Regions from separate parts of the Enterobacter sp. Taxon_2 genome, predicted to be linked through region 3. Evidence: predicted binding sites of a transcription regulator. Region 3 holds the regulator's gene; each other region holds the start of a gene.
The links. The regulator PurR, encoded in region 3, represses purine synthesis genes. The targets are predictions, from matches to a motif close to CANGCAAACGTTTGCNTG.
Positions count from the first base shown of each region.

Region 1 (7,685 bases), 2.0 Mb from region 3:
CCGCCGAAATCGAACGCGATATGGCGCTCGACGTGCCGATGATGCGCCTGGTGCAGGGCGACGTGGGTTCCGGCAAAACGCTGGTTGCCGCGCTGGCCGCCCTGCGTGCGATTGCCCACGGCAAACAGGTCGCGCTGATGGCACCGACCGAACTGCTGGCGGAACAGCACGCCAACAATTTCCGCGCCTGGTTCGCGCCGCTGGGCATTGAAGTGGGCTGGCTTGCCGGGAAGCAAAAAGGCAAAGCGCGCCTTGCGCAACAGGAGGCTATTGCCAGCGGGCAGGTGCAGATGATTGTCGGCACGCACGCCATCTTCCAGGAGCAGGTGCAGTTTAACGGCCTTGCGCTGGTGATTATCGACGAGCAGCACCGCTTCGGCGTGCACCAGCGTCTGGCATTATGGGAGAAAGGCCTGCAGCAGGGCTTCCACCCGCATCAGCTGATCATGACCGCTACGCCGATCCCGCGCACCCTGGCGATGACCGCCTACGCCGATCTGGATACCTCCACCATCGACGAACTGCCGCCGGGCCGTACCCCGGTCACAACGGTCGCCATTCCCGACACGCGCCGCAGCGATATCATCGACCGCGTGCGCAACGCCTGCACCCACGAAGGCCGTCAGGCCTACTGGGTCTGTACGCTGATTGAGGAGTCGGAACTGCTGGAAGCGCAGGCTGCCGAAGCCACGTGGGAAGAGCTTAAGCTGGCACTGCCGGAGCTGAACGTGGGCCTGGTTCATGGACGCATGAAGCCTGCCGAAAAACAGGCGGTGATGCAGTCGTTTAAGCAGGGCGAGCTGCATTTGCTGGTCGCCACGACGGTCATTGAAGTGGGCGTGGACGTCCCGAACTCCAGCCTGATGATCATCGAAAACCCGGAGCGCCTGGGCCTTGCCCAGCTCCACCAGCTGCGCGGGCGCGTTGGCCGTGGCGCGGTAGCGTCCCACTGCGTCCTGCTCTACAAAGCCCCGCTCTCAAAAACAGCCCAGATGCGGTTGCAGGTGCTGCGCGACAGCAACGACGGTTTTGTGATTGCGCAAAAAGACCTGGAGATCCGCGGCCCGGGCGAACTGCTGGGCACGCGTCAGACGGGGAACGCGGAATTCAAAGTGGCGGATTTGCTGCGCGATCAGGCCATGATCCCCGAGGTTCAGCGCCTCGCCCGCCACATTCATGAACGCTACCCCGAACAGGCGGCAGCGTTAATTGAGCGCTGGATGCCGGAAACCGAACGCTATTCCAACGCCTGATTCAGGCAAACATCGGCAGCATCAGGTACAGCTTAATCACCAGCGCGTTGACAATATCAATAAAGAACGCCCCGACCATTGGGACCACCAGAAACGCCATGTGCGAAGGCCCGAAGCGTTCGGTGATCGCCTGCATGTTGGCGATAGCCGTTGGGGTAGCCCCCAGACCAAACCCGCAGTGACCCGCCGCCAGCACCGCCGCATCGTAGTTTTTACCCATCATGCGCCAGGTCACGAACATGGCATACAGCGCCATAAACAGGGCCTGCACCGCCAGAATCGCCACCATCGGCAGCGCCAGCGAGGCCAGCTCCCACAGCTTGAGGCTCATCAGCGCCATCGCCAGGAACAGCGACAGGCAGACGTTGCCGAGCACCGACACCGCCCGTTCAAACACGCGATAGAAGCCCATCAGCGCCAGGCCGTTGCTCAGGATCACCCCGATAAACAGCACGCAGACAAACGTCGGCAGTTCAAACGCTGAGCCCGCCAGCCATTGCGCAACCACTTTGCCCACGGTCAGGCAGATGGCGATCGTCGCGATGGTTTCAATCAGCACCAGCGAGGTAATGCTGCGCCCGACGTCCGGCTTTTCAAATGCGGTCGGCACCAGCTCATCGTCCGGCCTGCCGTCCGGTGTGGTGGAGTGCTTCACCAGATAGCGTGCCACCGGGCCGCCAATCAGGCCACCCAGCACCAGCCCAAAGGTCGCGCAGGCCATCGCCACCTCCGTCGCGTTTTCAAACCCGTAGCGCTCGATAAACAGCTTGCTCCATGCGGCCCCGGTACCGTGGCCGCCCGAAAGGGTAATTGACCCCGCCAGCAGCCCCATCAGCGGATCCAGTCCCAGCAGTGTCGCCATCCCGATGCCGATAGCGTTTTGCATCAGCAGCAGCCCCACCACCACAATCAGGAATACGCCGAGCACTTTACCGCCCGCCCGCAGGCTCGCCAGGTTGGCGTTCAGGCCGATGGTGGCAAAGAAGGCCAGCATCAGCGGGTCCTTCAGGGACATATCAAAATCGATTTCCCAGCCCATGCTTTTTTTCAGTATCAGCAGGGCCAGCGCCACCAGCAGGCCACCGGCGACAGGTTCAGGAATGGTGTATTTCTTCAGAAGGGAAACGCTATGTACCAGCTTACGGCCAAGCAGTAAGACCAGCGTTGCGGCAACAAGTGTCGACAACGTATCGAGATGAATCATAGAAGGCTCCTGTTTTGCGCGTGTTCCATACACACGCGGCGTTATCCTGGGCCGGTTTGCGCTCTTCATGAGCTCCCGGCGCGAAAAAGTGTAATTTTTTTTCCCGATGCGTTGTAGAAAACCTGCTCACAGCGGCAGATTTTCTTCCCTTTTTTTGCTGGCAATCGTTTGCTTTTACCAGGTGGTCAGATAAAATGCCCGCTTTTCCACCGTGGGATTGCCGCCGATGTCCGTTAACACCATAGAGTCGCCTGATGCGCAACCGATTGCGCAGAAGCAAAATAGCGAACTGATTTACCGCCTTGAAGACCGCCCGCCGCTGCCGCAAACGCTGTTCGCCGCCTGCCAGCATCTTCTGGCGATGTTTGTTGCGGTGATCACCCCGGCGCTGCTGATTTGCCAGGCGCTCGGTTTACCGGCGCAGGACACGCAGCACATTATCAGCATGTCTCTTTTTGCCTCCGGCGTGGCCTCGATTATTCAAATTAAAGCATGGGGGCCGGTGGGGTCGGGATTATTGTCGATTCAGGGCACCAGCTTTAACTTCGTGGCGCCCCTGATCATGGGCGGTACGGCGCTGAAAACCGGCGGTGCGGATGTCCCGACCATGATGGCGGCGCTGTTCGGCACGCTGATGCTGGCCAGCTGTACGGAGATGGTGATATCCCGCGTTCTGCATCTGGCTCGCCGCGTTATCACCCCGCTGGTTTCCGGCGTCGTCGTGATGATTATCGGCCTGTCGCTGATTCAGGTGGGTCTTACCTCCATCGGCGGCGGCTATGCCGCAATGAGCGACCACACCTTCGGCGCGCCGAAAAACCTGCTGCTGGCAGGCGTCGTGCTGGCGATCATTATTCTGCTTAACCGTCAGCGTAACCCTTACCTGCGCGTGGCCTCGCTGGTGATCGCCATGGCGGCGGGTTACCTGCTGGCGTGGGCGCTGGGCATGCTGCCGGAGAACACCGCGCCGACCAACAGCGCGCTGATCACCGTTCCTACGCCGCTGTACTACGGTCTGGGCATTGACTGGGGTCTGCTCCTGCCGCTGATGCTGGTCTTTATGATCACCTCTCTGGAGACCATCGGTGATATCACCGCCACCTCCGACGTCTCCGAGCAGCCGGTGTCCGGCCCGCTGTACATGAAGCGCCTGAAAGGCGGCGTGCTGGCGAATGGCCTGAACTCGTTTGTCTCTGCGGTATTCAACACCTTCCCGAACTCCTGCTTCGGTCAGAACAACGGCGTGATCCAGCTGACCGGCGTGGCCAGCCGCTACGTTGGCTTCGTGGTGGCGCTGATGCTGATCGTCCTCGGCCTGTTCCCGGCGGTGAGCGGCTTTGTGCAGCACATCCCTGAGCCGGTGCTGGGCGGCGCAACGCTGGTGATGTTCGGGACGATCGCGGCCTCCGGCGTGCGTATCGTCTCCCGCGAGCCGCTGAACCGCCGCGCGATCATGATTATCGCCCTGTCGCTGGCCGTCGGTCTGGGCGTTTCCCAGCAGCCGCTGATCCTGCAGTTTGCACCTGACTGGGTGAAAAACCTGCTCTCTTCCGGCATTGCCGCAGGCGGTATCACCGCTATCGTGTTGAACCTCGTTTTCCCGCCTGAGAAAAATTGATTTCTCTCACGGCAGGCAGTCAATGCCTGCCGTGACATCTAATTACACCATTCCCGCCTTGAGGATTGCGCATAAATCGTGCATAACTCCCTTATGTGCGTTTTGCGGGATGGAAGGCCATGAAATTTATTGGAAAGCTCCTCATCTATCTTCTGGTAGCCCTGCTCATTGTGATGCTGGCGCTCTACATTCTGCTCCAGACCCGCTGGGGCGCGTCTCAGGTCAGCAGCTGGGTGACGGTGAATACCGATTACGAACTCAGTTTCGACAAGATGAATCACCGCTTTTCGTCGCCTTCCCACATTATTCTGGAAAACGTCATCTTTGGTCGGGACGGTAAACCCGCCACGCTGGTCGCCAAAAAAGTCGATATTGGCCTGAGCAGCCGCCAGGTAACCGATCCGCTGCATATGGACACCATCACCCTGTTCGACGGCACGCTGAATCTCTCGCCGCAGACGGCGCCGCTGCCTTTCCAGGCGGATCGCCTGCAGCTGAACAACATGGCCTTTAACAGCCCGAATACCGAATGGGACCTGAGCGCGCAGAAGGTGACGGGCGGTGTCAGCCCGTGGCAGCCGGAAGCCGGCAACGTGCTGGGGAACAACGCGCAGATTCAGATGAGCGCAGGCTCGCTGACCCTGAACGGCGTACCGGCCACCAACGTGCTGATCGAGGGCCAGCTTAACGGCAAGGAGGTGGTGCTGAACACGATTGGCGCCGATATGGCCCGCGGGTCACTCACCGGCTCCGCCCTGCGCAACGCCGACGGGAGCTGGATTATCGACACCATGCGTCTGAACGAAATCCGCCTGCAGAGCGATAAAACGCTGATGGCGTTCTTCGCGCCGCTGGCCACCATTCCCTCTCTGCAGATTGGTCGTCTGGACGTGACCGACGCCCGGCTTCAGGGCCCGGACTGGGCGGTGACCGATCTCGATTTAAGCCTGCGCAACCTGACTCTCAGCAAAGGCGACTGGCAGAGCCAGGAGGGCCGCCTGTCGATGAACGCCAGCGAGTTTATCTACGGCTCGCTGCATCTTTTCGACCCGATTCTGAATGCAGAGTTTTCCCCGCAGGGCATGGCGCTGCGTCAGTTCACTTCCCGCTGGGAGGGCGGCATGGTGCGCACCTCCGGTAACTGGCTGCGCGACGGTAAAGCGCTGGTGCTGGACGATGTCGCCATCGCCGGGCTGGAATACACCCTGCCGCAGAACTGGAAGACGCTGTGGATGGAGCCTCTGCCGGAATGGCTGAACAGCGTCACGCTGCAAAAATTCGGCCTGAGCCGCAACCTGGTGATCGACATCGATCCCGCCTTCCCGTGGCAGATCACCTCTCTGGACGGCTATGGTGCAAACCTGCAGCTGGTGAAAGATCGCCAGTGGGGCGTCTGGGGCGGCAGCGCAACCCTGAACGGCGCGGCGGCGACCTTTAACCGCGTGGACGTGCGCCGTCCGTCGCTGGCGCTGAATGCCAACGCCGCCACGTTGAACATTACCGACCTGAGCGCGTTTACCGAGAAAGGTATTCTGGAAGCAACGGCGACGGTTTCGCAGCTTCCGCAGCGGCAGACTACGGTGAGCCTGAACGGGCGCGGCGTGCCGCTCAACGTACTGCAGCAGTGGGGCTGGCCCGCATTGCCGATTACGGGCGACGGCAATATTCAGCTCACCGCCAGCGGCAGCGTGCAGGCGAATACCCCGCTTAAGCCGACGGTGAACGGCAAGCTGAACGCGGTGAATATGGATAAACAGCAGGTGCAGCAGACGATGACGGGTGGCGTGGTGTCGACGGTGGCTCCGGCACAGTAAATAGCCGGGTGGCGGCTATGCCTTACCCGGCCTACGATCCCATGTAGGCCCGGTAAGCGAAGCGCCACCGGGCATTTTTACGGCTCAGAGGTGAACCACCACCTCATTCCCCTCCGCTTTCACCAATACGCCCCACTCGCTACCCGCCTGTGAGCCGCCTTTCACGCCATTCACCTTCTGCACGTTGCGCAAGCACACCGACCAGTTTTTCGCGTCTCCCGCGCCGGTAAAGGTCACGATATCGCCCTGACGCGATGCCTTCAGCGTAAACGCCACCGCGCCGTCCGCCGCAGGCACTTCGCTCACCGCCGTTGCGCCGTCGCTCAGGTTAAACAACTGGAAGGCCGTCCCCTCATTCCACGCGTAGTCCGGCTTCTGGTTGTTGCTGCCCAGCGCCAGCAGCGTATTGTCGCGCACGTAGACCGGCAGGCTCATGAAATCGTGCTGCTGCTTATGCCAGCGGCTGCCCTGAATTTCGTCGTTGTGCCACAGGTGCGTCCAGCGGCCTTCCGGCAGGTAGAACTGCACGTCGCCCGCCTCGGAGAACACCGGTGCCACCATCATTGCATCCCCCAGCATGTACTGACGATCGAGGTAATCGCACGCCGGATCGTCCGGGAACTCCAGCATCATCGCGCGCAGCATCGGCGTGCCGAACTCGCGGGCCAGCGCCGCCTGACGGTACAGGTACGGCATTAGTTGGCACTTCAGCTGCGTGAAGTGGCGCACCACGTCGCAGGACTCGTCATCGTAGGCCCACGGCACGCGGTAGGATTTACTGCCGTGCAGGCGGCTGTGGCTAGAGAACAGCCCGAACGCGCACCAGCGTTTGTAGACGTGCGCCGGGGCGGTGTTTTCGAACCCGCCAATATCGTGGCTCCAGAACCCGAAGCCGGACAGGCCAATCGACAGCCCGCCGCGTAGGCTCTCGGCCATGGATTCATAGTTGGCGTAGCAGTCGCCGCCCCAGTGCACCGGGAACTGCTGCGCCCCGACGGATGCGGAGCGGGCGAACAGCACCGCTTCTTCTTCCCCCACCGTCTCTTTCAGCACGTTCCACACCAGCTCGTTATAGATGTAGGCGTAGTGGTTGTGCATCTTCTGCGGATCGGACCCGTCAAACCACTGCACGTCCGTCGGGATACGCTCGCCGAAATCGGTCTTGAAGCAGTCGACGCCGATATCCACCAGGCCTTTCAGCCTGTCGGCATACCACCGGCACGCGTCCGGGTTGGTAAAGTCATAAATCGCCAGCCCCGGCTGCCATTTGTCCCACTGCCACAGGGAGCCGTCCGGGCGCTTGAGCAGGTAGCCCTTCGCTTTCAGCTCCTGGAAGATCGGGGATTTCTGGCCGATGTACGGGTTAATCCACACGCAGACCTTCAGCCCTTTCTCTTTCAGGCGGCGGATCATGCCTTCCGGATCCGGGAAGGTCACCGGGTCCCACTCGAAATCGCACCACTGGAAGGCCTTCATCCAGAAGCAGTCGAAGTGGAAGACGTGCAGCGGCAGGTCGCGCTTGGCCATGCCGTCGATAAAGCTGTTTACCGTCGCTTCGTCGTAGTTAGTGGTAAACGAGGTGGTCAGCCACAGGCCGAACGACCAGGCAGGCGGCATCGCCGGACGCCCGGTGAAACGGGTATAGCGGTTTAATACCTCTTTTGGCATCGGGCCGTCGATCACGAAGTACTCAAGATATTCGCCTTCCACGCTGAACTGCACTTTGGAGACCTTCTCGGAGCCGACTTCAAACGAGACGTTCTCGGGATGATTCACCAGCACGCCGTAGCCGCGGT
Region 1 covers NZ_CM178024.1:77,748-85,432, reverse strand. Annotated here, with positions in the region: gene recG (ATP-dependent DNA helicase RecG) at 1-1,253, shown strand, start outside; gene gltS (sodium/glutamate symporter) at 1,255-2,457, opposite strand; gene xanP (xanthine/proton symporter XanP) at 2,684-4,075, shown strand; gene AC4IC4_RS00340 (AsmA family protein) at 4,195-5,889, shown strand; gene yicI (alpha-xylosidase) at 5,974-7,685, opposite strand, start outside.
Region 1: the regulator PurR is predicted to act here: its motif matches at 2,615-2,632, upstream of gltS (sodium/glutamate symporter).

Region 2 (7,685 bases), 1.8 Mb from region 3:
CGCCGTTTAGGCGTTGCCAGCCACTTTGGGCTGCTGGTGGATGTGCCGACCATTGGCGTTGCCAAGAAACGCCTGTGCGGTGCGTTTGAGCCACTCTCCGCCGAGCCGGGCGCGCTGGCACCGCTTATCCATAAAGGCGAGCAGCTGGCGTGGGTCTGGCGCAGCAAGGCTCGCTGTAATCCGCTGTTCATCGCCACCGGCCATCGGGTGAGCATGGACAGCGCTCTGGCGTGGGTACAGCGCTGCATGAACGGCTACCGCTTGCCGGAGCCGACGCGCTGGGCTGACGCGGTGGCCTCTTCGCGTCCGGCTTTTGTTCGTTGGCAGGAAATTCAGCGGTGATTCAGGTAAACTGCGCCTAATTTTCGATTCGAGAGATCATCATGCTACAAAACCCGATTCACCTGCGCCTTGAAAAGCTGGAAAGCTGGCAGCACGTCACCTTTATGGCTTGCCTGTGCGAGCGCATGTATCCCAACTATGCCGCGTTCTGTAAGCAGACGGGCTTTGGTGATGGCCATATCTACCGCCGCATTCTGGATCTGATCTGGGAAACGCTGACGGTGAAAGACGCGAAGGTGAATTTCGACTCTCAGCTCGAAAAGCTCGAAGAGGCGATTCCGGTGGCGGATGATTTTGATCTGTACGGCGTCTACCCGGCAATTGATGCCTGCGTGGCGTTAAGCGAACTGCTTCACTCCCGTCTGAGCGGTGAGACGCTGGAGCACGCTATTGAAGTCAGTAAGGCATCTATTACGACCGTGGCGATGCTGGAAATGACCCAGGAAGGTCGCGAAATGACCGATGAAGAACTGCGTGCAAACCCGGCCGTTGAGCAAGAATGGGACATTCAGTGGGAAATTTTCCGCCTGCTGGCAGAGTGTGAAGAACGCGATATTGAACTGATAAAAGGGCTGCGCGCGGACTTACGTGAGGCCGGTGAGAGTAATATTGGTATAATTTTTAACCAATGAGATAAGAAAACTTGAGATAACGCCCGTTTTGTCGCTCCTCGACTCTTCCCTTTCGCCCCTTGTCTGGTCTACATTTGGGGGGCGAAAAAAAGTGGCTATCGGTGCGTGTATGCAGGAGAGTGCTTTTTTGGCATTTTCGTCGCACTCGATGCTTAGCAAGCGATAAACACATTGAAAGGATAACTTATGAACAAGACTCAACTGATTGATGTAATTGCGGACAAGGCTGATCTGTCTAAAGTGCAGGCTAAAGCTGCTCTGGAATCTACCCTGGCTGCTATTACTGAGTCTCTGAAAGAAGGCGATGCTGTACAACTGGTTGGTTTCGGTACCTTCAAAGTGAACCACCGCGCTGAGCGTACTGGCCGCAACCCGCAGACCGGTAAAGAAATCAAAATCGCCGCAGCGAACGTGCCGGCATTTGTTTCTGGTAAAGCACTGAAAGACGCAGTTAAGTAAGACGCGTGGCAGTGAACAGTTTTAGCGAAGGGGCGGCAACGCCCCTTTTGTCTTTCTGGCGCGGAACGCTCGCGCTGGCAGGCATGCTGCTGCTGTCCGCCTGCAGCCACGACACCTCCCTGCCGCCGTTTACCGCCAGCGGCTACGCGGACAACCAGGGTGCAGTCAGGATCTGGCGCAAAGATTCCGGCGGCGAAGTGCATCTGCTTTCTGCCTTTAGCCCGTGGCATAACGGCAATACGTCGACGGCGGAATATCGCTGGCAGGGAGATGACCTGTCGCTGATTGAACTGAACGTCTACAGCAAGACCCCCGAACACGTGAAAGTGCGTTTTGACGACCATGGCGAGCTGAGCTTTATGCAGCGCGAAGTCAGCGGTCAAAAACAGCAGCTTTCCAGCGATCAAATCGCCCTCTACCGTTATCGTGCCGAACAAATTCGCCAGACCAGCGATGCGCTTCGTCTGGGACGCGTTGTGCTGCGCCAGGGGCGCTGGCATAACGATGGAACGGTAACCACCTGCGAAGGGCAAACGGTCAAGCCTGAGCTTGAATCCTGGGCGACCGAACACATTCAACGCCGTCAGCGTCATTCATCAATGGAAGTGAGTGTGGCGTGGCTGGAAGCGCCGGAAGGCTCTCAGCTGCTGCTGGTGGCGAACGAAGACTTCTGTACCTGGCAGCCGACGGAGAAGAGTTTTTGAGTTCTGTGGATTAAGCCGGATGGCGCTAACGCTTATCCGGCCTACGAACGATCCCCTCTCCCTTGAGGGAGAGGGTGAGGGCGAGGAGGAATTACTCCCCCTGCTCGCGCGCAATCGCGCGATAGCCGATATCCTGACGGCTAAAGCTACCGTTCCAGTGAATATCCGCCATCAGCGCATAGGCGCGCTTCTGCGCTTCTGCCACGGTATGGCCCAGCGCGGTCGCACACAGCACGCGTCCGCCGTTGGTGAGGACGCGATCGTCTTCAGCCAGCTTCGTACCGGCATGGAACACCTTCGCACCGTCAATCTCTTCCAGCGGCAGACCGTGGATCTCATCCCCGGTGTTGTAATTACCCGGATAACCACCCGCAGCAATCACCACACCCAGAGATGCACGCTCGTCCCACTCTGACGTTTTCTCGTCCAGCTTGCCTTCGCAGGCTGCCAGACACAGATCCACCAGATCGGATTTCATGCGCAGCATGATGGGCTGAGTTTCCGGATCGCCAAAGCGGCAGTTGAATTCGATAACCTTAGGGTTACCCTGCTTGTCGATCATCAGGCCCGCGTAGAGGAAACCGGTGTAGGTGTTACCTTCCGCCGCCATCCCTTTCACGGTTGGCCAGATGACGCGATCCATGGTGCGTTGATGAACTTCGTCAGTCACGACCGGAGCAGGGGAGTAGGCGCCCATTCCGCCGGTATTCGGGCCGGTATCGGCATTGCCCACACGCTTGTGGTCCTGGCTGGTGGCCATCGGCAGAACGTGCTCGCCGTCGACCATCACGATAAAGCTGGCTTCTTCACCGTCGAGGAACTCTTCAATCACGATGCGGTGGCCCGCATCGCCAAAGGCGTTACCTGCCAGCATGTCCTGAACCGCGGCTTCGGCTTCTTCGAGCGTCATCGCGACGATCACGCCTTTACCGGCGGCCAGACCGTCGGCCTTGATAACAATCGGCGCGCCCTTCTCACGTAAGTAGGCCAGAGCAGGCTCCACTTCAGTGAAATTCTGATATTCCGCCGTCGGGATGTTATGACGCGCGAGGAAATCTTTGGTGAAGGCTTTGGAGCCTTCCAGCTGCGCGGCCCCTTGCGTTGGTCCGAAGATTGTCAGGCCCGCCGCGCGGAACGCGTCAACGACGCCAATCACCAGCGGCGCTTCCGGGCCGACGATGGTCAGATCGATTTTCTCGCTCTGGGCAAAGCTCAGCAGCGCCGGAATGTCGGTCACGCCGATAGCCACGTTCTGCAGCGCGGGTTCCAGTGCGGTACCGGCGTTGCCCGGTGCCACGAAGACCGTTTTCACCAGCGGAGACTGCGCCGCTTTCCACGCCAGCGCGTGCTCGCGTCCGCCGTTACCAATTACTAATACTTTCATTTTCAGCTCCGGGAATTAATGGCGGAAGTGGCGCATGTCGGTGAAGATCATCGCAATGCCGTGTTCGTCGGCGGCGGCAATCACTTCGTCGTCGCGGATTGAGCCGCCAGGCTGGATCACGCAGGTGATGCCGACAGCAGCTGCCGCATCGATACCGTCACGGAACGGGAAGAACGCGTCAGAAGCCATGGCGGAGCCTTTCACTTCCAGACCTTCATCGCCTGCTTTAATGCCCGCGATTTTCGCGGAGTAGACGCGGCTCATCTGGCCAGCACCTATTCCGATGGTCATATTCTCTTTCGCGTAGACGATGGCGTTGGATTTGACGAACTTCGCCACTTTCCAGCAGAACAGCGCGTCACGCAGTTCCTGTTCGGTCGGCTGACGTTTGGTCACCACGCGCAGGTCGGCTTCTGTCACCATACCCAGATCGCGATCCTGAACCAGCAGACCGCCGTTTACGCGTTTGAAGTCCAGGCCCGGCACGCGTTCTGCCCACTGGCCGCAAACCAGTACGCGTACGTTCTGTTTTGCCGCGGTAATTTTGAGCGCCTCTTCGGAGGCGGATGGCGCGATGATCACTTCAACGAACTGGCGGGAGATGATGGCCTGAGCCGTTTCAGCATCCAGCTCGCGGTTGAAGGCGATAATGCCGCCGAACGCGGAGGTTGGGTCGGTTTTGTACGCGCGATCGTAGGCATCCAGAATAGAGGAGCTCACGGCAACGCCGCATGGGTTCGCGTGCTTGACGATAACGCAGGCCGGCTCGCTGAACTCTTTCACGCATTCCAGCGCGGCGTCGGTGTCGGCAATGTTGTTATAGGAGAGGGCTTTGCCCTGAACCTGCTGAGCGGTCGCAACAGAGGCTTCTTTTACCTCTTCTTCTATATAGAAGGCTGCCTGCTGGTGGCTGTTCTCACCGTAACGCATATCCTGCTTCTTAATGAAGTTCAGGTTCAGGGTGCGCGGGAAGCGGCCGGAAGGATCTTTGCTTTCACCGTGGTAAGCCGGTACCAGGCTACCGAAGTAGTTGGCGATCATGCTGTCGTACGCGGCGGTGTGTTCGAAGGCTTTGATGGCGAGGTCGAAACGCGTTTCCAGGGTCAGCGACCCTTCGTTGGCATCCATCTCATTAATAATGGTTTCGTAATCGCTGCTCTTTACGACGATGGCCACATCTTTATGGTTCTTGGCCGCGGAGCGCACCATGGTCGGGCCGCCGATATCAATATTCTCTACGGCATCTTCCAGAGAGCAGCCTTCGCGGGCAACGGTCTGGGCAAACGGGTAGAGGTTAACAACCACCATGTCGATTGGTGCGATGTCATGCTGTTCCATAATGGCGTCGTCCTGACCGCGACGGCCAAGAATACCGCCGTGGACTTTTGGATGCAGGGTTTTGACGCGTCCATCCATCATTTCCGGGAAACCGGTGTAATCGGACACTTCGGTTACCGGCAGACCTTTATCTGCTAACAGGCGAGCGGTACCGCCTGTGGAAAGCAGCTCCACACCGCGTGCGGAAAGTGCCTGAGCGAATTCGACGATACCGGCTTTATCAGAAACACTGAGCAGAGCGCGGCGGACTGGACGACGTTGTTGCATGGTAAATCCCCTGGATTTCACGATTACAGAGAGCGTTAGATGAATTTTCCTGTGAAAAACTCATCTAACACACCTGACGAGGCATCCTTGTTAAGCGCGAGCATTTTAACGAAAACGTTTGCGCAACGCTCGCACATTTTCACTTTTTCGTATCATTGTGGATAAGTCTGTGTGTAAAAAGGTATAAGGCGGGGTTTTGCTGTGGAATGCAGCAGTCAGTCATTTTTCTGTCATTTAGCGGTTGCGGCCTGCGGAGAACTCCCTATAATGCGCCTCCATCGACACGGCGGATGTGAATCACTTCACAAACAACCCGGTCGGCTGAAGAGAAAAAATCCTGAAATAACGGGTTGACTCTGAAAGAGGAAAGCGTAATATACGCCACCTCGCAACGGTGAGCGAAAGCCGCGTTGCACTGCTCTTTAACAATTTATCAGACAATCTGTGTGGGCACTCAAAGTGACATGGATTCTTAATGTCTTCGGACAATAAATGAATACCAAGTCTCTGAGTGAACATACGTAATTCATTACGAAGTTTAATTCACGAGCATCAAACTTAAATTGAAGAGTTTGATCATGGCTCAGATTGAACGCTGGCGGCAGGCCTAACACATGCAAGTCGAGCGGTAACACAGGGAGCTTGCTCCTGGGTGACGAGCGGCGGACGGGTGAGTAATGTCTGGGAAACTGCCTGATGGAGGGGGATAACTACTGGAAACGGTAGCTAATACCGCATAACGTCGCAAGACCAAAGAGGGGGACCTTCGGGCCTCTTGCCATCAGATGTGCCCAGATGGGATTAGCTAGTAGGTGGGGTAACGGCTCACCTAGGCGACGATCCCTAGCTGGTCTGAGAGGATGACCAGCCACACTGGAACTGAGACACGGTCCAGACTCCTACGGGAGGCAGCAGTGGGGAATATTGCACAATGGGCGCAAGCCTGATGCAGCCATGCCGCGTGTATGAAGAAGGCCTTCGGGTTGTAAAGTACTTTCAGCGGGGAGGAAGGTGCTGAGGTTAATAACCTCAGCAATTGACGTTACCCGCAGAAGAAGCACCGGCTAACTCCGTGCCAGCAGCCGCGGTAATACGGAGGGTGCAAGCGTTAATCGGAATTACTGGGCGTAAAGCGCACGCAGGCGGTCTGTCAAGTCGGATGTGAAATCCCCGGGCTCAACCTGGGAACTGCATTCGAAACTGGCAGGCTAGAGTCTTGTAGAGGGGGGTAGAATTCCAGGTGTAGCGGTGAAATGCGTAGAGATCTGGAGGAATACCGGTGGCGAAGGCGGCCCCCTGGACAAAGACTGACGCTCAGGTGCGAAAGCGTGGGGAGCAAACAGGATTAGATACCCTGGTAGTCCACGCCGTAAACGATGTCGACTTGGAGGTTGTGCCCTTGAGGCGTGGCTTCCGGAGCTAACGCGTTAAGTCGACCGCCTGGGGAGTACGGCCGCAAGGTTAAAACTCAAATGAATTGACGGGGGCCCGCACAAGCGGTGGAGCATGTGGTTTAATTCGATGCAACGCGAAGAACCTTACCTACTCTTGACATCCAGAGAACTTTCCAGAGATGGATTGGTGCCTTCGGGAACTCTGAGACAGGTGCTGCATGGCTGTCGTCAGCTCGTGTTGTGAAATGTTGGGTTAAGTCCCGCAACGAGCGCAACCCTTATCCTTTGTTGCCAGCGGTTAGGCCGGGAACTCAAAGGAGACTGCCAGTGATAAACTGGAGGAAGGTGGGGATGACGTCAAGTCATCATGGCCCTTACGAGTAGGGCTACACACGTGCTACAATGGCGCATACAAAGAGAAGCGACCTCGCGAGAGCAAGCGGACCTCATAAAGTGCGTCGTAGTCCGGATTGGAGTCTGCAACTCGACTCCATGAAGTCGGAATCGCTAGTAATCGTAGATCAGAATGCTACGGTGAATACGTTCCCGGGCCTTGTACACACCGCCCGTCACACCATGGGAGTGGGTTGCAAAAGAAGTAGGTAGCTTAACCTTCGGGAGGGCGCTTACCACTTTGTGATTCATGACTGGGGTGAAGTCGTAACAAGGTAACCGTAGGGGAACCTGCGGTTGGATCACCTCCTTACCTTAAAGAACCTGCCTTTGCAGTGCTCACACAGATTGTCTGATGAATGATGAACTTCTGAATGTACTTTTGAGTGCATTAAGAAGTTTTGCTCTTTAAAAATCTGGATCAAGCTGAAAATTGAAACGACACATCTTAAATGGTGTGTTCGAGTCTCTCAAATTTTCGCAATCAGAAGTGAAACATCTTCGGGTTGTGAGGTTAAGCGACTAAGCGTACACGGTGGATGCCCTGGCAGTCAGAGGCGATGAAGGACGTGCTAATCTGCGAAAAGCGCCGGCGAGGTGATATGAACCTTTGACCCGGCGATGTCCGAATGGGGAAACCCAGTGTGATTCGTCACACTATCGTTAACTGAATACATAGGTTAACGAGGCGAACCGGGGGAACTGAAACATCTAAGTACCCCGAGGAAAAGAAATCAACCGAGATTCCCCCAGTAGCGGCGAGCGAACGGGG
Region 2 covers NZ_CM178024.1:232,517-240,201, forward strand. Annotated here, with positions in the region: gene nfi (deoxyribonuclease V) at 1-342, shown strand, start outside; gene AC4IC4_RS01060 (YjaG family protein) at 384-974, shown strand; gene hupA (nucleoid-associated protein HU-alpha) at 1,161-1,433, shown strand; gene AC4IC4_RS01070 (DUF1481 domain-containing protein) at 1,445-2,137, shown strand; gene purD (phosphoribosylamine--glycine ligase) at 2,229-3,521, opposite strand; gene purH (bifunctional phosphoribosylaminoimidazolecarboxamide formyltransferase/IMP cyclohydrolase) at 3,537-5,126, opposite strand; rRNA gene AC4IC4_RS01085 (16S ribosomal RNA) at 5,687-7,226, shown strand; rRNA gene AC4IC4_RS01090 (23S ribosomal RNA) at 7,426-7,685, shown strand, end outside.
Region 2: the regulator PurR is predicted to act here: its motif matches at 5,234-5,251, upstream of purH (bifunctional phosphoribosylaminoimidazolecarboxamide formyltransferase/IMP cyclohydrolase).

Region 3 (7,685 bases):
CTGAAATCGTGACGCCCACTACGCTGACGCCATAGTGCTTCGCCATAAAATACGCCAGCCCACCCCAGCCGCAGCCGATATCCAGCACGCGCATGCCGGGCTGTAGCTGCAGCTTCTCGCTAATCAGACGCAGCTTTGCCTGCTGTGCTTCCTCAAGCGTCGACGCGTCTTTCCAGTAGGCGCAGGAGTACTGCATGAACGGGTCCAGCATACGGCTGAACAGGTCATTGCCGAGATCGTAATGCTCTTTGCCGACGATCCACGCGCGTTTTTTACTTTGCAGATTGAACAGTCGGGCAGAGGCGACACGCAGGGTGTCTTTCAGATTGCGCGGGAGTTGGTTTTCCAGACCGGCACGCAGCACGCTGGCAAAAAAGGTATCCAGACGTTCGCACTCCCACCAGCCGTCCATATAACTTTCTCCCAGGCCTAACGATCCCTCCCGCAATACGCGTTTAAAAAAGTCGGGATGTTTAACCTGAGGATCGGATGGCGATGATCCATTGATAGTGATGCCTGCTCGACCTAACAGTTCACTGACGATCCGGGACCAGTTATCGTCCGGAACGCTGACTTCTTCTATACACGATGAACTCATAGCTTCTCCATCACCCTGATGTGATCAGAACCTTCAAACAGCGTAGACGCTTTTTTTGGTTTGTGAGAAATCTCACGGTAAATACCGCGAGGCTAATATCCGACGTAGAACAGAGGAAGGGAGATAACCCTTGCCGAAATGCCTTCCATGGTAAAACGGGAGCACTCCGGCTCCCGTTAACACTTAATATTTATCGTATTTAATCGAACCAAATTTAGTATAGGCCTCAAAATTTGGTGATTCAATAGAAAATTGTTAGCAACCTAATCACTGAAATGTAACATGATTTCTGGCGCAATCAGGCATGCGAGGTTTCCACCTGAGCGCCGCTATCCTGCTCACGCTGCGCGGAGGCCTGCATGCGATAGCCCATCACCGCCAGCGCAACGGTGACCAGCATCACGCTGGTGGTGGTTAACAGTGGCGTCGCAATCAGCGCCGAGACCACCAGGCTTGCCAGGAAGCACAGACCCAACTGCAGGGTATTTTGCAGCGCGGCGGCGCGGCCTGTCGCCTGCGGGAACGGGCGTAACGCTTGTGCCACCACGATCGGGTAAATCGCCCCGTTCGCCACGGCCATGACGCAGAAGGGGATCAAAATTTCAGCCAGGCCCGCGCCCGGAATAAACCCGACGGCCCAGGTGCCGATGACGCTCAGCGCATACAGCACCAGCAGCCATGGCAGCATCTGCTGACCTTCCCATTTTTGCAGCGCCGCGCGACAGCCGTACCCGCCCACCAGGAAGGCGATAGTCTGCGGAACATAGCTCAAACCGATGGCCGCCGGGCTGTAGCCCATATCGTGCAGAATGAACGGCGAGCCGGTAAGCCACGCGAAGAAGCTGGCCGAACAGGCGGCGTAAATCAGGACATTGCCGCGATATGCTTTGGCGCTCAGCAGGGAGGTGAAGGTAATCGGCTTCGCATCCGCATGCGCCTCTTTTTTATGCGCGGGCTTAAGGGCAAACGCTGGCAGCATCAGCACCAGCGTGATGGCAAACAGCGTGGCAAAAATGGCCTGCCAGTCAAAGTGCGCGAGGATCCAGCTGCCCAGCAGCGGAGCCAGGGCAGGGGAAAGACCCACCAGCGGCATAATGGTGGCGAAAATACGGTTTGTGCGGTTAGCCGGATAGTAGTCGGTCACCAGTGCCTGCCAGGTCACCGCCGCAGCACAGACGCCCACGGCCTGAATAAAGCGCAGCACCAGCAGCCAGGTGGCATCGCGCACCCACAGCATCCCCAGGCAGCCCACGGCAAAAATGGCCAGACCCAGCAGCAGTACCGGTTTACGACCAAAGCGATCCGAGAGCGGTCCCCACAGCAGCTGCGCGAAAGCGAAACCGGCAAGGAACAGGCTCAGGCTGGCGCTGATGGCCGCCGCAGGGGTTTGCAAATCTTCCTGCATGGCGGCAAACGCGGGCAGGTACATGTCGGTGGCCAAAAAGCCCAGCACGCTTAAGCCGCCGAGCCAGACTAAAAATCCTTTCCTGGGTTGCATTCTCTTATTCTCCTGAGGAGGCAGGTGTACGTTGGCGCAGAGTGTAGGGAGTGCAAAGCCGCTTGTGAAACGCTAATATTTGGCGGGTGCATTCAAATTTTTTGCAGGCAGAAAATGTGGTCAGATTATTCTCTTGAAGTGGTCGATGCTGTCGCGCGTAACGGCAGCTTTAGCGGTGCAGCGCAGGAGTTGCACCGCGTCCCTTCGGCCATCAGCTACACGGTGCGTCAGCTGGAGGAGTGGCTGGCGGTTCCGCTGTTTGAGCGGCGCCATCGTGATGTGGAATTAACGCCCGCCGGGGCGTGGTTTTTGAAGGAAGGGCGTTCTGTTATCAAAAAAATGCAGATCACCCGCGAACAGTGTCAGCAGATCGCTAACGGCTGGCGGGGGCATCTTTCCATCGCGGTGGATAACATCGTTAAGCCGGAACGTACCCGGCAGATGATCGTCGATTTCTATCGTCATTTTTCAGATGTCGAGCTGCGGGTCTCGCAGGAGGTGTTCAACGGCGTCTGGGATGCGCTGGCGGACGGCAGGGCAGAGATGGCAATCGGGGCCACGCAGGCGATCCCGGTCGGGGGACGTTACGCCTTTCGCGATATGGGCATGCTGAGCTGGAAGTGCGTGGTGGCAAGCGATCATCCGCTGGCGGTGATGGAGGGGCCGCTCAGCGATGATACGCTGCGCAACTGGCCGTCGCTGGTGCTGGAGGATACCTCCCGTTCATTGCCCAAGCGTATCACCTGGCTTCTGGACAACCAGCGGCGGGTGGTAGCCCCTGACTGGGAATCGTCGGCGACGTGCCTCAGCGCCGGACTGTGCGTCGCGATGGTGCCCGTTCATTTCGCGCGTCCGCGCATCGATACCGGAGAGTGGGTTGAGCTGACGCTGGAGAATCCGTTCCCGGATGCGGCCTGCTGCCTGACCTGGCAGCAAAGTGATGTCTCGCCTGCGATGGCCTGGCTGCTGGATTATCTGGGAGACAGCGAAACGCTAAATCGGGAATGGTTACGGGAGCCAGCATAGCTGGCCCCGTAAAGCGATTAACGACGGTAATCGCGGAACGGACCGTCCGCAACGGAACGGCGTTCGATAAGACGCGGGTGAACTTCAATGGACTGCGACTCTTCACGTTTGTTGACGATCCTGTCCATCAGCATATTGAAGGCCGTTTCGCCCAGCGAATCTTTCGGCTGATGAATGGTGGTCAACGCTGGCGTGAAGAAACGCGCGTTACGCACGTTGTCATACCCGATCACGGAAATATCCTGCGGTACGCGCAGACCCAGCTCGTCGGCAGCGCAGAGCGCGCCCATTGCCATGATGTCACCCCCGCAGAAAACGGCGGTCGGACGGTGTGGCTGGGAGACGATCTGCTGCATTGCGCGGTAGCCCGACTCCGGCTCAAAGTCGCCCTGCACAATCCAGTTTTCCGGCACGTTGATCAGCGCTTCTTCCATCGCTTTCATAAAACCGGCCAGACGGCCCGCGCCGGTGTTGCGCTCCAGCGGACCGGGGATCACGCCAATCTCGCGGTGACCGCGTTCGATCAGATAACGACCGGCCATATAGCCGCCTTCAAAAGCGTTATCGATAACGGAATCAGTGAAATCCGCGCGCGCTTCACCCCAGTCCATGACCACCATGGGAATATGGCGATACTCTTCGAGCATCGACAGCACGGATTCCGGGTACTCGGAACACATTACCAGCAGGCCATCAACGCGCTTTTGCGCCATCATCGACAGGTAGGCGCGCTGTTTTTCAATGCTGTTCCACGCGTTGCCCAGAATCAGGGTATAACCTTTCTGGAAGCAGTTTTTCTCAACCGCTTCAATGATCTCGGCAAAATAGGCCGCTTCACTGCTGGTGGCCAGCAATCCAATGGACTTGGTGTGATTAACCTTGAGGCTGCGCGCAACCGCACTTGGCGAATAGTGCAGCTCTTTGATCGCTGCCCAGACGGCGTTGCGCGTCTCTTCCGCCACAAAGCGGGTTTTGTTAATTACATGTGATACGGTTGTAGTGGAAACGTTTGCGCGTTTTGCTACGTCTTTAATTGTTGCCATTAAATGTCACTCCAGACCATATCCTAAGCTCCTGAAAAACTTGAAGGTAAACGTTTGCCTTCTCTCACCCTTATCACGCAATCTTGAATTGCGGCACGCCGGGAAAACGACACGGGACGTCAGGAGGGGGTCAATGGCCGGTACGCTAATAAATTTAGCGTGGAATTTTGTCCTATCTTGATGAAAAGGGGAAGAGGTAAAGTGTTTATCAGCCTAAATCCAGGAAGATTTTTGACGTAAATTATGCAAAAATGAGCAGGCTCACTTTTCGTGGGGGGATTAAAAGGAGAAAAATTGATGAGTTCCGATCTGAAGTTTTCGCTGTTCACCACCGTTATTGTGCTGGCTCTGATTGTCGCGGCCGGTCTGACGGCTGCGCTGCACTGATTTACGCGGAGGGAGAGTCTTCTCCCTCCCGATCGACCCGATTGTTACTTCTCTGGCAAAAATCTTTTGCCATTTTGTTAACTTCTCATTTTTTGTGATTGATGTCATGCTTTCCGCTTCTTTGTTCTGTGTCACCACATGACACGGCATCCGGAGTTGACGCATGAAAATCAATTTTCCCCTGCTGGCCCTGGCGATTGGCGCTTTTGGGATTGGCACCACTGAATTCTCCCCGATGGGGTTACTGCCCGTCATCGCCCGCGGCGTGGACGTCTCGATCCCTGCGGCAGGGATGTTAATCAGCGCCTATGCTATCGGCGTGATGGTGGGGGCGCCGCTGATGACGCTTCTCCTTTCGCACCGCGCGCGCCGCAATGCGCTGATTTTCCTGATGGCGATTTTCACCCTGGGCAACGTGCTTTCGGCCATTGCGCCGGACTACACCACGCTGCTGCTGTCACGCATTCTGACCAGCCTTAACCACGGCGCGTTCTTCGGGCTGGGATCGGTCGTGGCTGCCAGCGTGGTGCCAAAACATAAGCAGGCCAGCGCCGTAGCCACCATGTTTATGGGGCTAACGATTGCTAACATTGGCGGGGTGCCTGCGGCAACCTGGTTGGGCGAGGTTATTGGCTGGCGGATGTCATTCCTGGCGACGGCTGGACTGGGCGTGGTCGCAATGGTGGCGTTGTTCTTCTCCCTGCCGAAAGGCAGCGCGGGTGAACGTCCTGACGTGCGCAGAGAGCTGTCGGTGCTGATGCGCCCGCAGGTGCTCTCCGCGCTGCTCACCACCGTGCTGGGGGCAGGGGCGATGTTTACCCTCTACACCTATATTTCACCGGTATTGCATGACATCACCCACGCAACGCCTCTCTTTGTGACCGCGATGCTGGTACTGATTGGCGTGGGCTTCTCGATTGGCAACTATCTCGGTGGGAAATTTGCCGACCGTTCCGTAAGCGGCACGCTGAAGGGCTTCTTAACCCTGCTGATTGTCATCATGATTGCCATTCCGTGGCTGGCGCGTAATGAGTTTGGCGCCGCGATCGCGATGGTCGTCTGGGGAGCCGCCACCTTTGCCGTGGTGCCGCCGCTGCAGATGCGCGTGATGCGTGTTGCGCATGAAGCGCCGGGCCTCTCATCGTCGGTCAACATCGGCGCCTTCAACCTGGGCAATGCGCTCGGTGCGGCGGCCGGTGGGGCCGTGATTTCAGGGGGACTGGGGTACAGCTTTGTGCCGGTGATGGGGGCGATTATTGCCGCGCTCGGCCTGCTGCTGGTGATGATGTCGGGTCGTAAACAGCCTGAAGCAGCCTGCGCTGCGGAATAAACCAAAAACGCAGAAGGGCGAACCCTTCTGCGTGTCTCTTACGCGGCGAAGTTCTTCGCCACAAAGTCCCAGTTAACCAGTGCCCAGAAGTGCTCCAGGTAGTTCGGGCGCGCGTTGCGGTAATCAATGTAGTAAGCGTGTTCCCATACGTCCACGGTCATCAGCGGCTTAGCGCTGGTGGTCAGCGGAGTGCCTGCGTTAGAGGTGGACACGATAGCCAGTTTGCCATCCGCCTCTTTAACCAGCCACGTCCAGCCCGAACCGAAGTTCTTGATGGCTGCATCGGTAAATTTCGCTTTGAAATCCGCGAAGCTGCCAAAGGCGGCGTTGATAGCGGTAGCCAGTTCACCGACAGGTTCGCCACCGGCGTTTGGCGCCAGGCAGTGCCAGTAGAAGGTGTGGTTCCACACCTGAGCCGCGTTGTTGAATACGCCACCCTCTGAACTGCGGACGATCTCTTCCAGCGTTTTGCCTTCAAAATCGGTGCCCTTGATCAGATTGTTCAGGTTAGTGACGTACGTCTGGTGATGCTTGCCGTAATGATATTCCAGGGTTTCCGCAGAAATATGCGGTGCCAGGGCGTCTTTTGCATACGGTAGTGCAGGTAATTCGAACGACATTGCTTCTCTCCTTATTGTATTTTGCGTTGCCAATAACCACACAGACAACAAGGACAGGATAGCAAATTGAAAGGGTATGCAAAAGAGGAACTTACCCTGCCACGGGTGTGGCAGGGCAGGGGTTAGCGAATGGTTTTCGGCGTCATCACGCGACGTGCGCCGACGTAATGGCGTACCCAGTAGTCTTCACTGAGAGAGGTGATCTGAATATCCTGGCCGCTACGCGGTGACTGGATGAATTTTCCGTTACCGACATAGACGCCGACGTGGTCAGCCGTGCCGCGACCCTGAGTGCGGAAGAACACCAGATCGCCGTTTTCCAGCTCACCGCGGTCAACCGGTGAGGCATCGCGCAGGTGGTACATCTCATTAGCGGTACGAGGAATGCGGAACTTGACCAGATCTTTATAGGCGTAATAGACGAGGCCGCTGCAGTCAAAGCCGGTACGCGGCGAGCTGCCACCCCAGTGATAGGGTTTGCCAATCTGCCCCATCAGTTTGTTCATCGCGGTTTTTTGCGCTTTCTGTACGCGCACCTTATGCACTTCCGCTATTTTCGTGACCTTCGTGCATTTCGCCTTGTGGCCTTTACGCGTGATGCATTTTTCAGTAACAAGGTTAGCGGCGGTTTGCGAAGCTTTACTTTTGGCGGAGTGGGCAGTACGGGAAGGTTTGGTTTTCGTCTTGCTGGAAGCGGTCTGTTTCGTCTGAGCCGGTGTTTTTTTCTTGTCGTTCTTAGCGGTGGTTTTTTTCTTACGTTCTGTGGCTTTCACCAGATGGTTTTTTTGTACAGCAGAATGCAGCGCCTGCTGAGAGGCGTTTGCCACTGGCGTGAAAGTGAGTGAAGTAAACAGTAAAGCACAGAGCGTGATCGAGATTTTATTTATCCGCGCCACTGGGCAGTCCCCTGATAAATGCAGGTCATCAATAATACCCGCGTGTGATTTACAAAGCCCGTCGATTCTAATCTATAAAAAGCCAGAAAGTTAATAGCATTTTTCAATCTACAATCGTGTTTCGTAAGCAAGTGCAAAAAAATTCATCGTTCTGTCGCTCATTTGCCCATTCCCTAAGCAAAACCCTGACCGCCGCAGGGTAAACACCATTTGCAATGCAACTTTTCCTGACTCGGAGTAGAATGTATAAACGTGACAAAAATGTTATTTTCCGATGCCAGTCTGAA
Region 3 covers NZ_CM178024.1:2,053,805-2,061,489, forward strand. Annotated here, with positions in the region: gene cfa (cyclopropane fatty acyl phospholipid synthase) at 1-598, opposite strand, end outside; gene punC (purine nucleoside transporter PunC) at 897-2,096, opposite strand; gene punR (DNA-binding transcriptional activator PunR) at 2,211-3,122, shown strand; gene purR (HTH-type transcriptional repressor PurR) at 3,140-4,165, opposite strand; gene cydH (cytochrome bd-I oxidase subunit CydH) at 4,463-4,552, shown strand; gene AC4IC4_RS09755 (MFS transporter) at 4,716-5,882, shown strand; gene sodB (superoxide dismutase [Fe]) at 5,921-6,502, opposite strand; gene AC4IC4_RS09765 (C40 family peptidase) at 6,625-7,398, opposite strand.

Region 4 (7,685 bases), 890 kb from region 3:
CAGGCCCAATGGCGAGCGGTCTGCCGAACAAAGAAAAAGTGCGTATCCGCCAGCTGTACGCGGAAGGGAAAGCAGACCGTCAGGCGCTGCTGGAGGCGGAAGCCGCGTCCTACCATGCGCCGGGCACCTGTACGTTTTACGGTACCGCGAACACGAACCAGATGGTGGTGGAGTTTATGGGGATGCAGCTTCCGGGCTCGTCCTTTATCCAGCCGGACGCGCCGCTTCGCAAGGCGCTGACCGAGGCCGCGGCCCGTCAGGTTACGCGTCTGACCGGCAACGGCAACGAATGGATGCCGATGGGCAAAATGGTCGACGAAAAGGTCATCGTCAACGGGATTGTCGCGCTGCTGGCAACCGGGGGGTCAACCAACCACACCATGCACCTGGTGGCCATGGCGCGTGCGGCGGGCATTCTGATTAACTGGGATGACTTCTCCGAAATCTCTTCCGTGGTGCCGCTGATGGCACGCCTGTACCCGAACGGTCCGGCGGATATTAACCACTTCCAGGCCGCAGGCGGCGTACCGCTGCTGATGCGCGAGCTGCTGAAAGGCGGACTGCTGCATGAAGACGTAAATACCGTGGCAGGCTTTGGCCTTCAGCGCTATACCCAGGAGCCGTGGTTGAACAACGGCGAGCTGGACTGGCGCGAAGGGGCGAGTGCGTCTCTTGATGCGCAGGTGATCGCCACCATCGACAAACCGTTTTCTCCACACGGCGGCACCAAAGTGCTGAGCGGCAACCTCGGTCGTGCGGTAATGAAGACCTCTGCCGTCCCGGAAGAGAACCAGATTATCGAAGCGCCGGCGGTGGTGTTTGAAAGCCAGCACGACGTATTACCCGCCTTTGACGCCGGTCTGCTCGACAAAGATTGCGTGGTGGTGGTGCGTCATCAGGGGCCTAAAGCTAACGGGATGCCAGAATTACATAAACTTATGCCACCACTTGGTGTATTATTGGACCGCCGTTTCAAAATTGCGTTAGTAACCGATGGACGCCTCTCCGGAGCATCCGGTAAAGTGCCTTCAGCCATCCACGTGACGCCTGAAGCCTACGACGGCGGGTTGCTGGCGAAAGTGCGTGACGGTGACATGATCCGTGTTAACGGTCAGACAGGCGAGTTAACCCTGCTGGTGGATGACGCCGAGCTGGCGGCACGTCAACCCCATATTCCTGACCTGAGCGCATCGCGCGTGGGGACCGGACGCGAAATGTTCAGCGCGCTGCGTGAGAAGCTCTCCGGTGCGGAGCAGGGCGCAACCTGTATTACGTTTTAAGACGACTTGATTTTAACGATCTGGCGAGAGAAGACTCTGATGAAAAACTGGAAAACAAGTGCAGAAGCAATCCTGACCACTGGCCCTGTCGTGCCGGTTATCGTGGTAAACAAGCTGGAGCACGCTGTACCGATGGCGAAAGCGCTGGTTGCGGGCGGCGTTCGCGTTCTGGAAGTGACCCTGCGCACCGCCTGCGCGATGGATGCCATTCGCGCGATTGCTAAAGAAGTGCCGGACGCCATCATCGGTGCGGGTACCGTGACGAACGTAAAACAGCTGGCTGAAGTGACCGAAGCGGGCGCGCAGTTTGCCATCAGCCCGGGCCTGACCGAGTCGCTGCTGAAAGCCGCGACCGAAGGCACCATTCCGCTGATCCCGGGCATCAGCACCGTCTCTGAACTGATGCTGGGCATGGACTACGGTCTGAAAGAGTTCAAATTCTTCCCGGCTGAAGCGAACGGCGGCACTAAAGCGCTGCAGGCGATTGCGGGTCCCTTCTCTCAGGTACGCTTCTGCCCGACGGGGGGTATCTCTCCTGCCAACTACCGTGACTACCTGGCGCTGAAAAGCGTGCTGTGCATCGGTGGCTCATGGCTGGTTCCGGCGGATGCGCTGGAAGCGGGCGACTGGGATCGCATCACAAAACTGGCTCGCGAAGCGGTGGAAGGCGCGAAGCAGTAAGCCATTCGCCGCATGAAAAACGGGCCTTTCGGCCCGTTTTTTTTATCCCGTTACCTTAACGCTTGCTGCGGCTGCTTTCGCTCTCGCCACGGCGTCGTCAACGTTATCCCCGGTGGCTAATGCCACGCCAAGACGACGGGTACCGTCGATCTCCGGCTTGCCGAACAAACGTACCTGCAACCCGGCACCCACTGCCGCGTCGACGTTATCAAACGTAACGTTCTGGCTGGTTAACTGCGGCAGGATGACCGCCGAGGCGGCCGGGCCGTACTGACGGATACCGCCGACGGGCAGGCCGAGGAAGGCGCGCACGTGCAGGGCGAACTCGGAAAGATCCTGCGAAATCAGCGTGACCATGCCGGTGTCATGCGGGCGAGGGGAGACTTCGCTGAAAATCACCTCGTCGCCGCACACAAACAGCTCTACGCCGAACAGGCCATAGCCGCCCAGCGCGAGGACGGTTTTACGGGCGATCGCCTGCGCACGCTCCAGCGCCAGGGCGCTCATCTGCTGCGGCTGCCAGGATTCGCGGTAATCGCCATCTTCCTGACGGTGGCCAATCGGATCGCAGAAATGGACGCCGTCAACGGCGCTGACGGTCAGCAGGGTGATCTCGAAATCAAACTTCACGACGCCTTCAACGATGACGCGACCGGCGCCGGCGCGGCCACCCTGCTGGGCGTAATCCCACGCCTTATCGAGCGTGCTGCTATTGCGAATGAAGCTCTGCCCTTTACCGGAGGAGCTCATCACCGGCTTAACGATACACGGGTAGCCAATCTCCTCTACGGCCTGCAGGAACGCGGCTTTATCGCCCGCAAAACGGTAGCTCGAGGTGGGCAATCCCAGCTCTTCTGCCGCCAGGCGACGAATGCCTTCGCGGTTCATGGTCAGCTTTGCGGCTTTCGCGCAGGGCACCACGCGCTGGCCTTCCTGCTCCAGGGCGATCAGCGTATCGGTGGCAATCGCTTCAATTTCCGGTACAACGAAATCGGGCTTCTCGCGCGTAATCAGTTCGCGAAGGGCATCGCCATCCAGCATGTTAATCACATAAGAACGATGGGCGACGTGCATGGCGGGTGCGTCGGCGTAACGGTCTACGGCGATGACTTCCACACCTAAACGTTGGCACTCAATGGCGACCTCTTTTCCCAGCTCGCCCGATCCCAACAGCATCACTCGCGTCGCCGCAGGTCGCAGCGCAGTTCCTAAACGAATCATAACAATCCCCCTAAAAAAGTTGCGCGCAGTATAAACGAAAACGTTTGCGTCTGTCTTGCGCAGGGATAAACGCGAGGGCAGAAATTTGCGCTTCTTTAGCCCGACCAGACATTTCCTGACGCCCGCTCGCTTACGCTGTGGAACATGTTCACCGTTAAGTGAGGGAAACCATGTCTGGCTGGCTAAATCAATTGCAATCCCTGTTAGGGCAGAAAACATCGTCTTCCGGCGAGCGGGACCTCAGTAAACTGCTGGTACCCGGGGCGCTCGGCGGGCTGGCTGGCCTGCTGGTCGCGAATAAATCCTCGCGCAAGCTGCTGGCAAAGTACGGGACAGGCGCGCTGCTGGCCGGCGGCGGCGCCATCGCGGGCACCGTGCTGTGGAATAAGTACAAGGACCGGGTACGGACCGCGCACAGCGATGAACCGCATTATGGCGAGCACACCTCGCCGCTGGATCTGCGTACCGAACGGCTCATTCTTGCGCTGGTTTTTGCCGCGAAAAGTGACGGGCATATTGACGACAAAGAACGAGCGGCGATCGAGCAGCAGCTGCGCGAAGCCGGCGTTGAAGAGAAGGGAAGAGCGCTGGTGGCGCAGGCCATTGAACAGCCGCTCGAGCCGCAGCGTCTTGCGCAAAGTGTGAAAAATGAGGAAGAGGCGCTGGAGCTCTATTTCCTCAGCTGTGCCGCCATCGATATCGACCATTTTATGGAGCGGAGCTACCTTAACGCCCTGGGCGATGCGTTAAAGATCCCTCAGGACGTGCGCGAGGGCATTGAGCGGGATATCCGCGAACAAAAACAGGCGTTACAGGGATAGCCTCCGCCGTCGCGACGCTGTTTCGCTTGCATCATGCGTGGGTTTTGCCAACCTTATAGGGTGTAAAACTTAAAAGAATGATGACATGCCACCGAAAGCCCGACGTACTCCTTATGCGATCACCACGCATGGCGATACGCGCATAGACAACTATTACTGGCTGCGGGACGATTCGCGCTCCCGGCCAGAGGTACTCGACTACCTGCACGAGGAAAACGACTATGGCCGCAAGGTCATGTCCAGCCAGCAGACGCTTCAGGACCAACTGCTGAATGAGATGGTGCAGCGTATTCCTCAGCGTGATATCTCCGCGCCCTGGACCAAAAACGGCTATCGCTATCGCCATATTTACGAGCCCGGCAATGAGTATCCCATCTACCAGCGTCAGTCGGTATTAAGCGCCGAATGGGATGAGTGGGATATTCTGCTGGATGCCAACCAGCGCGCCGCCCACAGCGAATTTTATACTCTGGGCGGCATGTCCATTTCGCCGGATAACGCGGTGATGGCGCTGGCGGAGGATTATCTCTCCCGTCGCCAGTACGGCCTGCGTTTTCGCAATCTGGACACCGGCAACTGGTATCCGGAAATGCTGGAAAACGTTTCCCCGGATTTTGTCTGGGCGAATGATTCCGAGACGGTTTACTACGTCAAAAAGCACGCCTCGACGCTGCTGCCTTATCAGGTGTGGCGACACACCGTGGGAACAGACTCCGCTGACGACGAGCTGGTCTATGAAGAGAAAGACGAAACGTTCTATGTCAGCCTGCATAAAACCTCCTCGCGCCACTATGTGATTATCTTCCTGGCCAGCGCGACGACCTCGGAAGTTCTGCTGCTGGATGCCGAACTTCCCGACGCCCAGCCGCTCTGTTTCCTGCCGCGCCGCAAGGATCACGAGTACAGCCTGGATCACTTCCAGCACAGCTTTTATTTGCGCTCTAATCGCGAGGGCAAAAACTTTGGTCTCTATAAAACAAAAGTGCGCGATGAGCGCAAATGGGAGGTGCTTATCCCCGCGCGGGATCAGGTGATGCTTGAAGGGTTCACCCTGTTTACCGACTGGCTGGTGGTGGAAGAGCGTCAGCGCGGGCTGACCAGTATCCGGCAAATCAACCGTAAAACGCGGGAAGTGGTGGGGATCGCGTTCGACGACCCGGCCTATGTGACGTGGATTGGTTTCAACCCTGAACCTGAATCCTCGCGGCTGCGCTACGGCTACTCATCGATGACCACGCCGGACACCCTGTTTGAGCTGGATATGGATACCGGGCAGCGTCAGGTGATTAAACAGACCGAGGTCAAAGGGTTTGAGTCTGAAAACTACCGCAGCGAGCACCTGTGGGTCACCGCCCGGGATGGCGTCGAGGTCCCCGTCTCGCTCGTCTATCACAAAGCCCACTTCCAGAAAGGCAAAAACCCGATCCTGGTATACGGTTACGGCTCGTATGGCTCAAGCATGGACGCCGATTTCAGCAGCAGCCGGTTAAGCCTGCTCGATCGCGGCTTTGTTTTTGCCATCGCCCATATTCGCGGTGGCGGTGAACTGGGGCAGCACTGGTATGAAGACGGGAAATTCCTGAAAAAGAAAAACACCTTCAATGACTACCTCGACGTCTGCGATGCGCTGATTGAGCAGGGCTACGGGGATCCGCAGCTTTGCTTTGGGATGGGCGGCAGCGCGGGCGGCATGCTGATGGGGGCGGTGATCAACCAGCGTCCCGACCGCTTTAAGGGGATTGTCGCGCAGGTTCCGTTTGTCGATGTGGTGACGACCATGCTCGATGAATCCATCCCGCTTACGACAGGGGAGTTTGAAGAGTGGGGGAATCCGCAGGATGAGATGTACTACCGCTATATGAAAGCGTACAGCCCGTACGATAACGTGGAGGCGAAAGCCTACCCGCATATGCTTGTCACCACCGGTTTGCATGATTCTCAGGTGCAGTACTGGGAGCCGGCAAAATGGGTGGCAAAACTGCGGGAGCTGAAAACCGATGACAACCTGCTGCTGCTGTGTACCGATATGGACTCCGGTCACGGCGGGAAATCGGGACGATTTAAATCCTACGAAGGAGTTGCCCTGGAATATGCCTTTTTAATAGGCCTGGCGCAGGAGACGCTGCCAGGCCGTGCGGAGCGTTAAGCGTCGCCCAGATAATGTTTCAGCGTTAAGCGCAGTTCCGGGCTCATTCTGTCGAGGTTGTTATACAGCCAGCGCAAATAGCCCGGGTCTTTATCCGCCACCTCGGACACCGGCTTCCCGCGATATTTACCAAAGGTAAATGTGGTCAGAAGTGCAGGACGGCCGGTGATGGTCGCCATATCATCCGGCGTCCAGCCAGAGATATTCATAATATCTATCAGTAACGCGGCGGTGATATAGCAGTCATACAGGGCGCGGTGATGGTGCAGTCCCTCAGGCGTTCTGACGCTGAGCTTGCGGGATTTATACAGCGCCATATTGCTGTATTTAATCCCCGGCCACAGTCGACGAGCCAGCTTCATGGTACAAATCCATTCCCCCGGCATTTCAGGTAACACCCGGCGGTCAAAACTGGCGTTATGCGCGACGTACCACGGGCTACCGTAGTAGTGCGGAATGATCTCTTCGATCCACGGCTTATCCGCTACCATCGATTCGGTAATGCGATGGATAGCCATCGCCTGAGGGCTGATGGGGCGGTCGGGACGCACCAGATGGCTCATTGGGTTGACGATTTTACCATCAACCACGTCGACAGAGGCCACTTCCACTATTCCGCCCTGAAGATCGCAAGTTTCGGTATCGATGACGCGCAGCATTAAACACTCCTGAGCTTAAAACGCCTAGCCTAAAGGAATGACATCGCCTTGCCAACCCTCTCCGCCGAGCGTACCGGTCACCAGAAGCTCGCCCTTATCCGCGCGCACGATCAGTTGGCCTTTTTCATCCCACAGCGCACTGCCGCCGCAGGCGTTCGCCATCAGCACCGCAATAGCATACTTATGCGCGAAGCGCTGCAGGGTACTGATGGTCTGCCGCCAGCGGTGATCCTCTACGGACTGACTGCTGGTAAACAGCGAAGCTCTGGGATCGAGATTGGGTGAATCAGCATGCGCATCAATAATGCTGAGGTGTTTATCCCCCGGCACCAGGCTGGCACCGCTACCTTGCGGGTAGCGCAGGATGCGGTTACGGGCGGGCGTGAAGAGCGCGAGGCCTTTCTGGCGTTGACCATTCCGTTCCAGGGGGAGCCCGGCAATCACGGTAATCCGGTAAAAATGTGCCGCGTCAAGCAGCGGTTCCAGCTGGGCGTCATCGGGTGGGGGAGGTAACGTCGGTGCGCCTGAGCCCGTTAATGAGAGTTCAGGGAAGACCAGCAAATCACAGCGCTGCCGTGCTGCTTCGGCGATGAAGCGCAGGTGGTGCGTAACATGGTCATCCACACTCTGGTGCTGACCGCCATACTGAGCTGCCGCTATATTCCAATGTGACATCGTGACTTCCTTATACACTGAGTCGCAGAGATTTAAGAATACACCTAAATTTATCAGGGTTTTCTTATCCTGCCAGATTCCGCGTAAGGAAGTGTAACGACTCGTTAAGCTTATTTAACTTTAGGTTCGTACGGTAAACGGGAGAGGTTAACCGAGGCGAGACGGTGGGCGATTAATCTTTCGCGAAACCAGTCGCGCAGAT
Region 4 covers NZ_CM178024.1:2,939,203-2,946,887, reverse strand. Annotated here, with positions in the region: gene edd (phosphogluconate dehydratase) at 1-1,280, shown strand, start outside; gene kdgA (bifunctional 4-hydroxy-2-oxoglutarate aldolase/2-dehydro-3-deoxy-phosphogluconate aldolase) at 1,320-1,961, shown strand; gene purT (formate-dependent phosphoribosylglycinamide formyltransferase) at 2,004-3,182, opposite strand; gene AC4IC4_RS13980 (tellurite resistance TerB family protein) at 3,353-4,003, shown strand; gene ptrB (oligopeptidase B) at 4,089-6,149, shown strand; gene exoX (exodeoxyribonuclease X) at 6,146-6,808, opposite strand; gene AC4IC4_RS13965 (nitrilase-related carbon-nitrogen hydrolase) at 6,833-7,483, opposite strand; gene AC4IC4_RS13960 (DNA polymerase III subunit theta) at 7,594-7,685, opposite strand, start outside.
Region 4: the regulator PurR is predicted to act here: its motif matches at 3,216-3,233, upstream of purT (formate-dependent phosphoribosylglycinamide formyltransferase).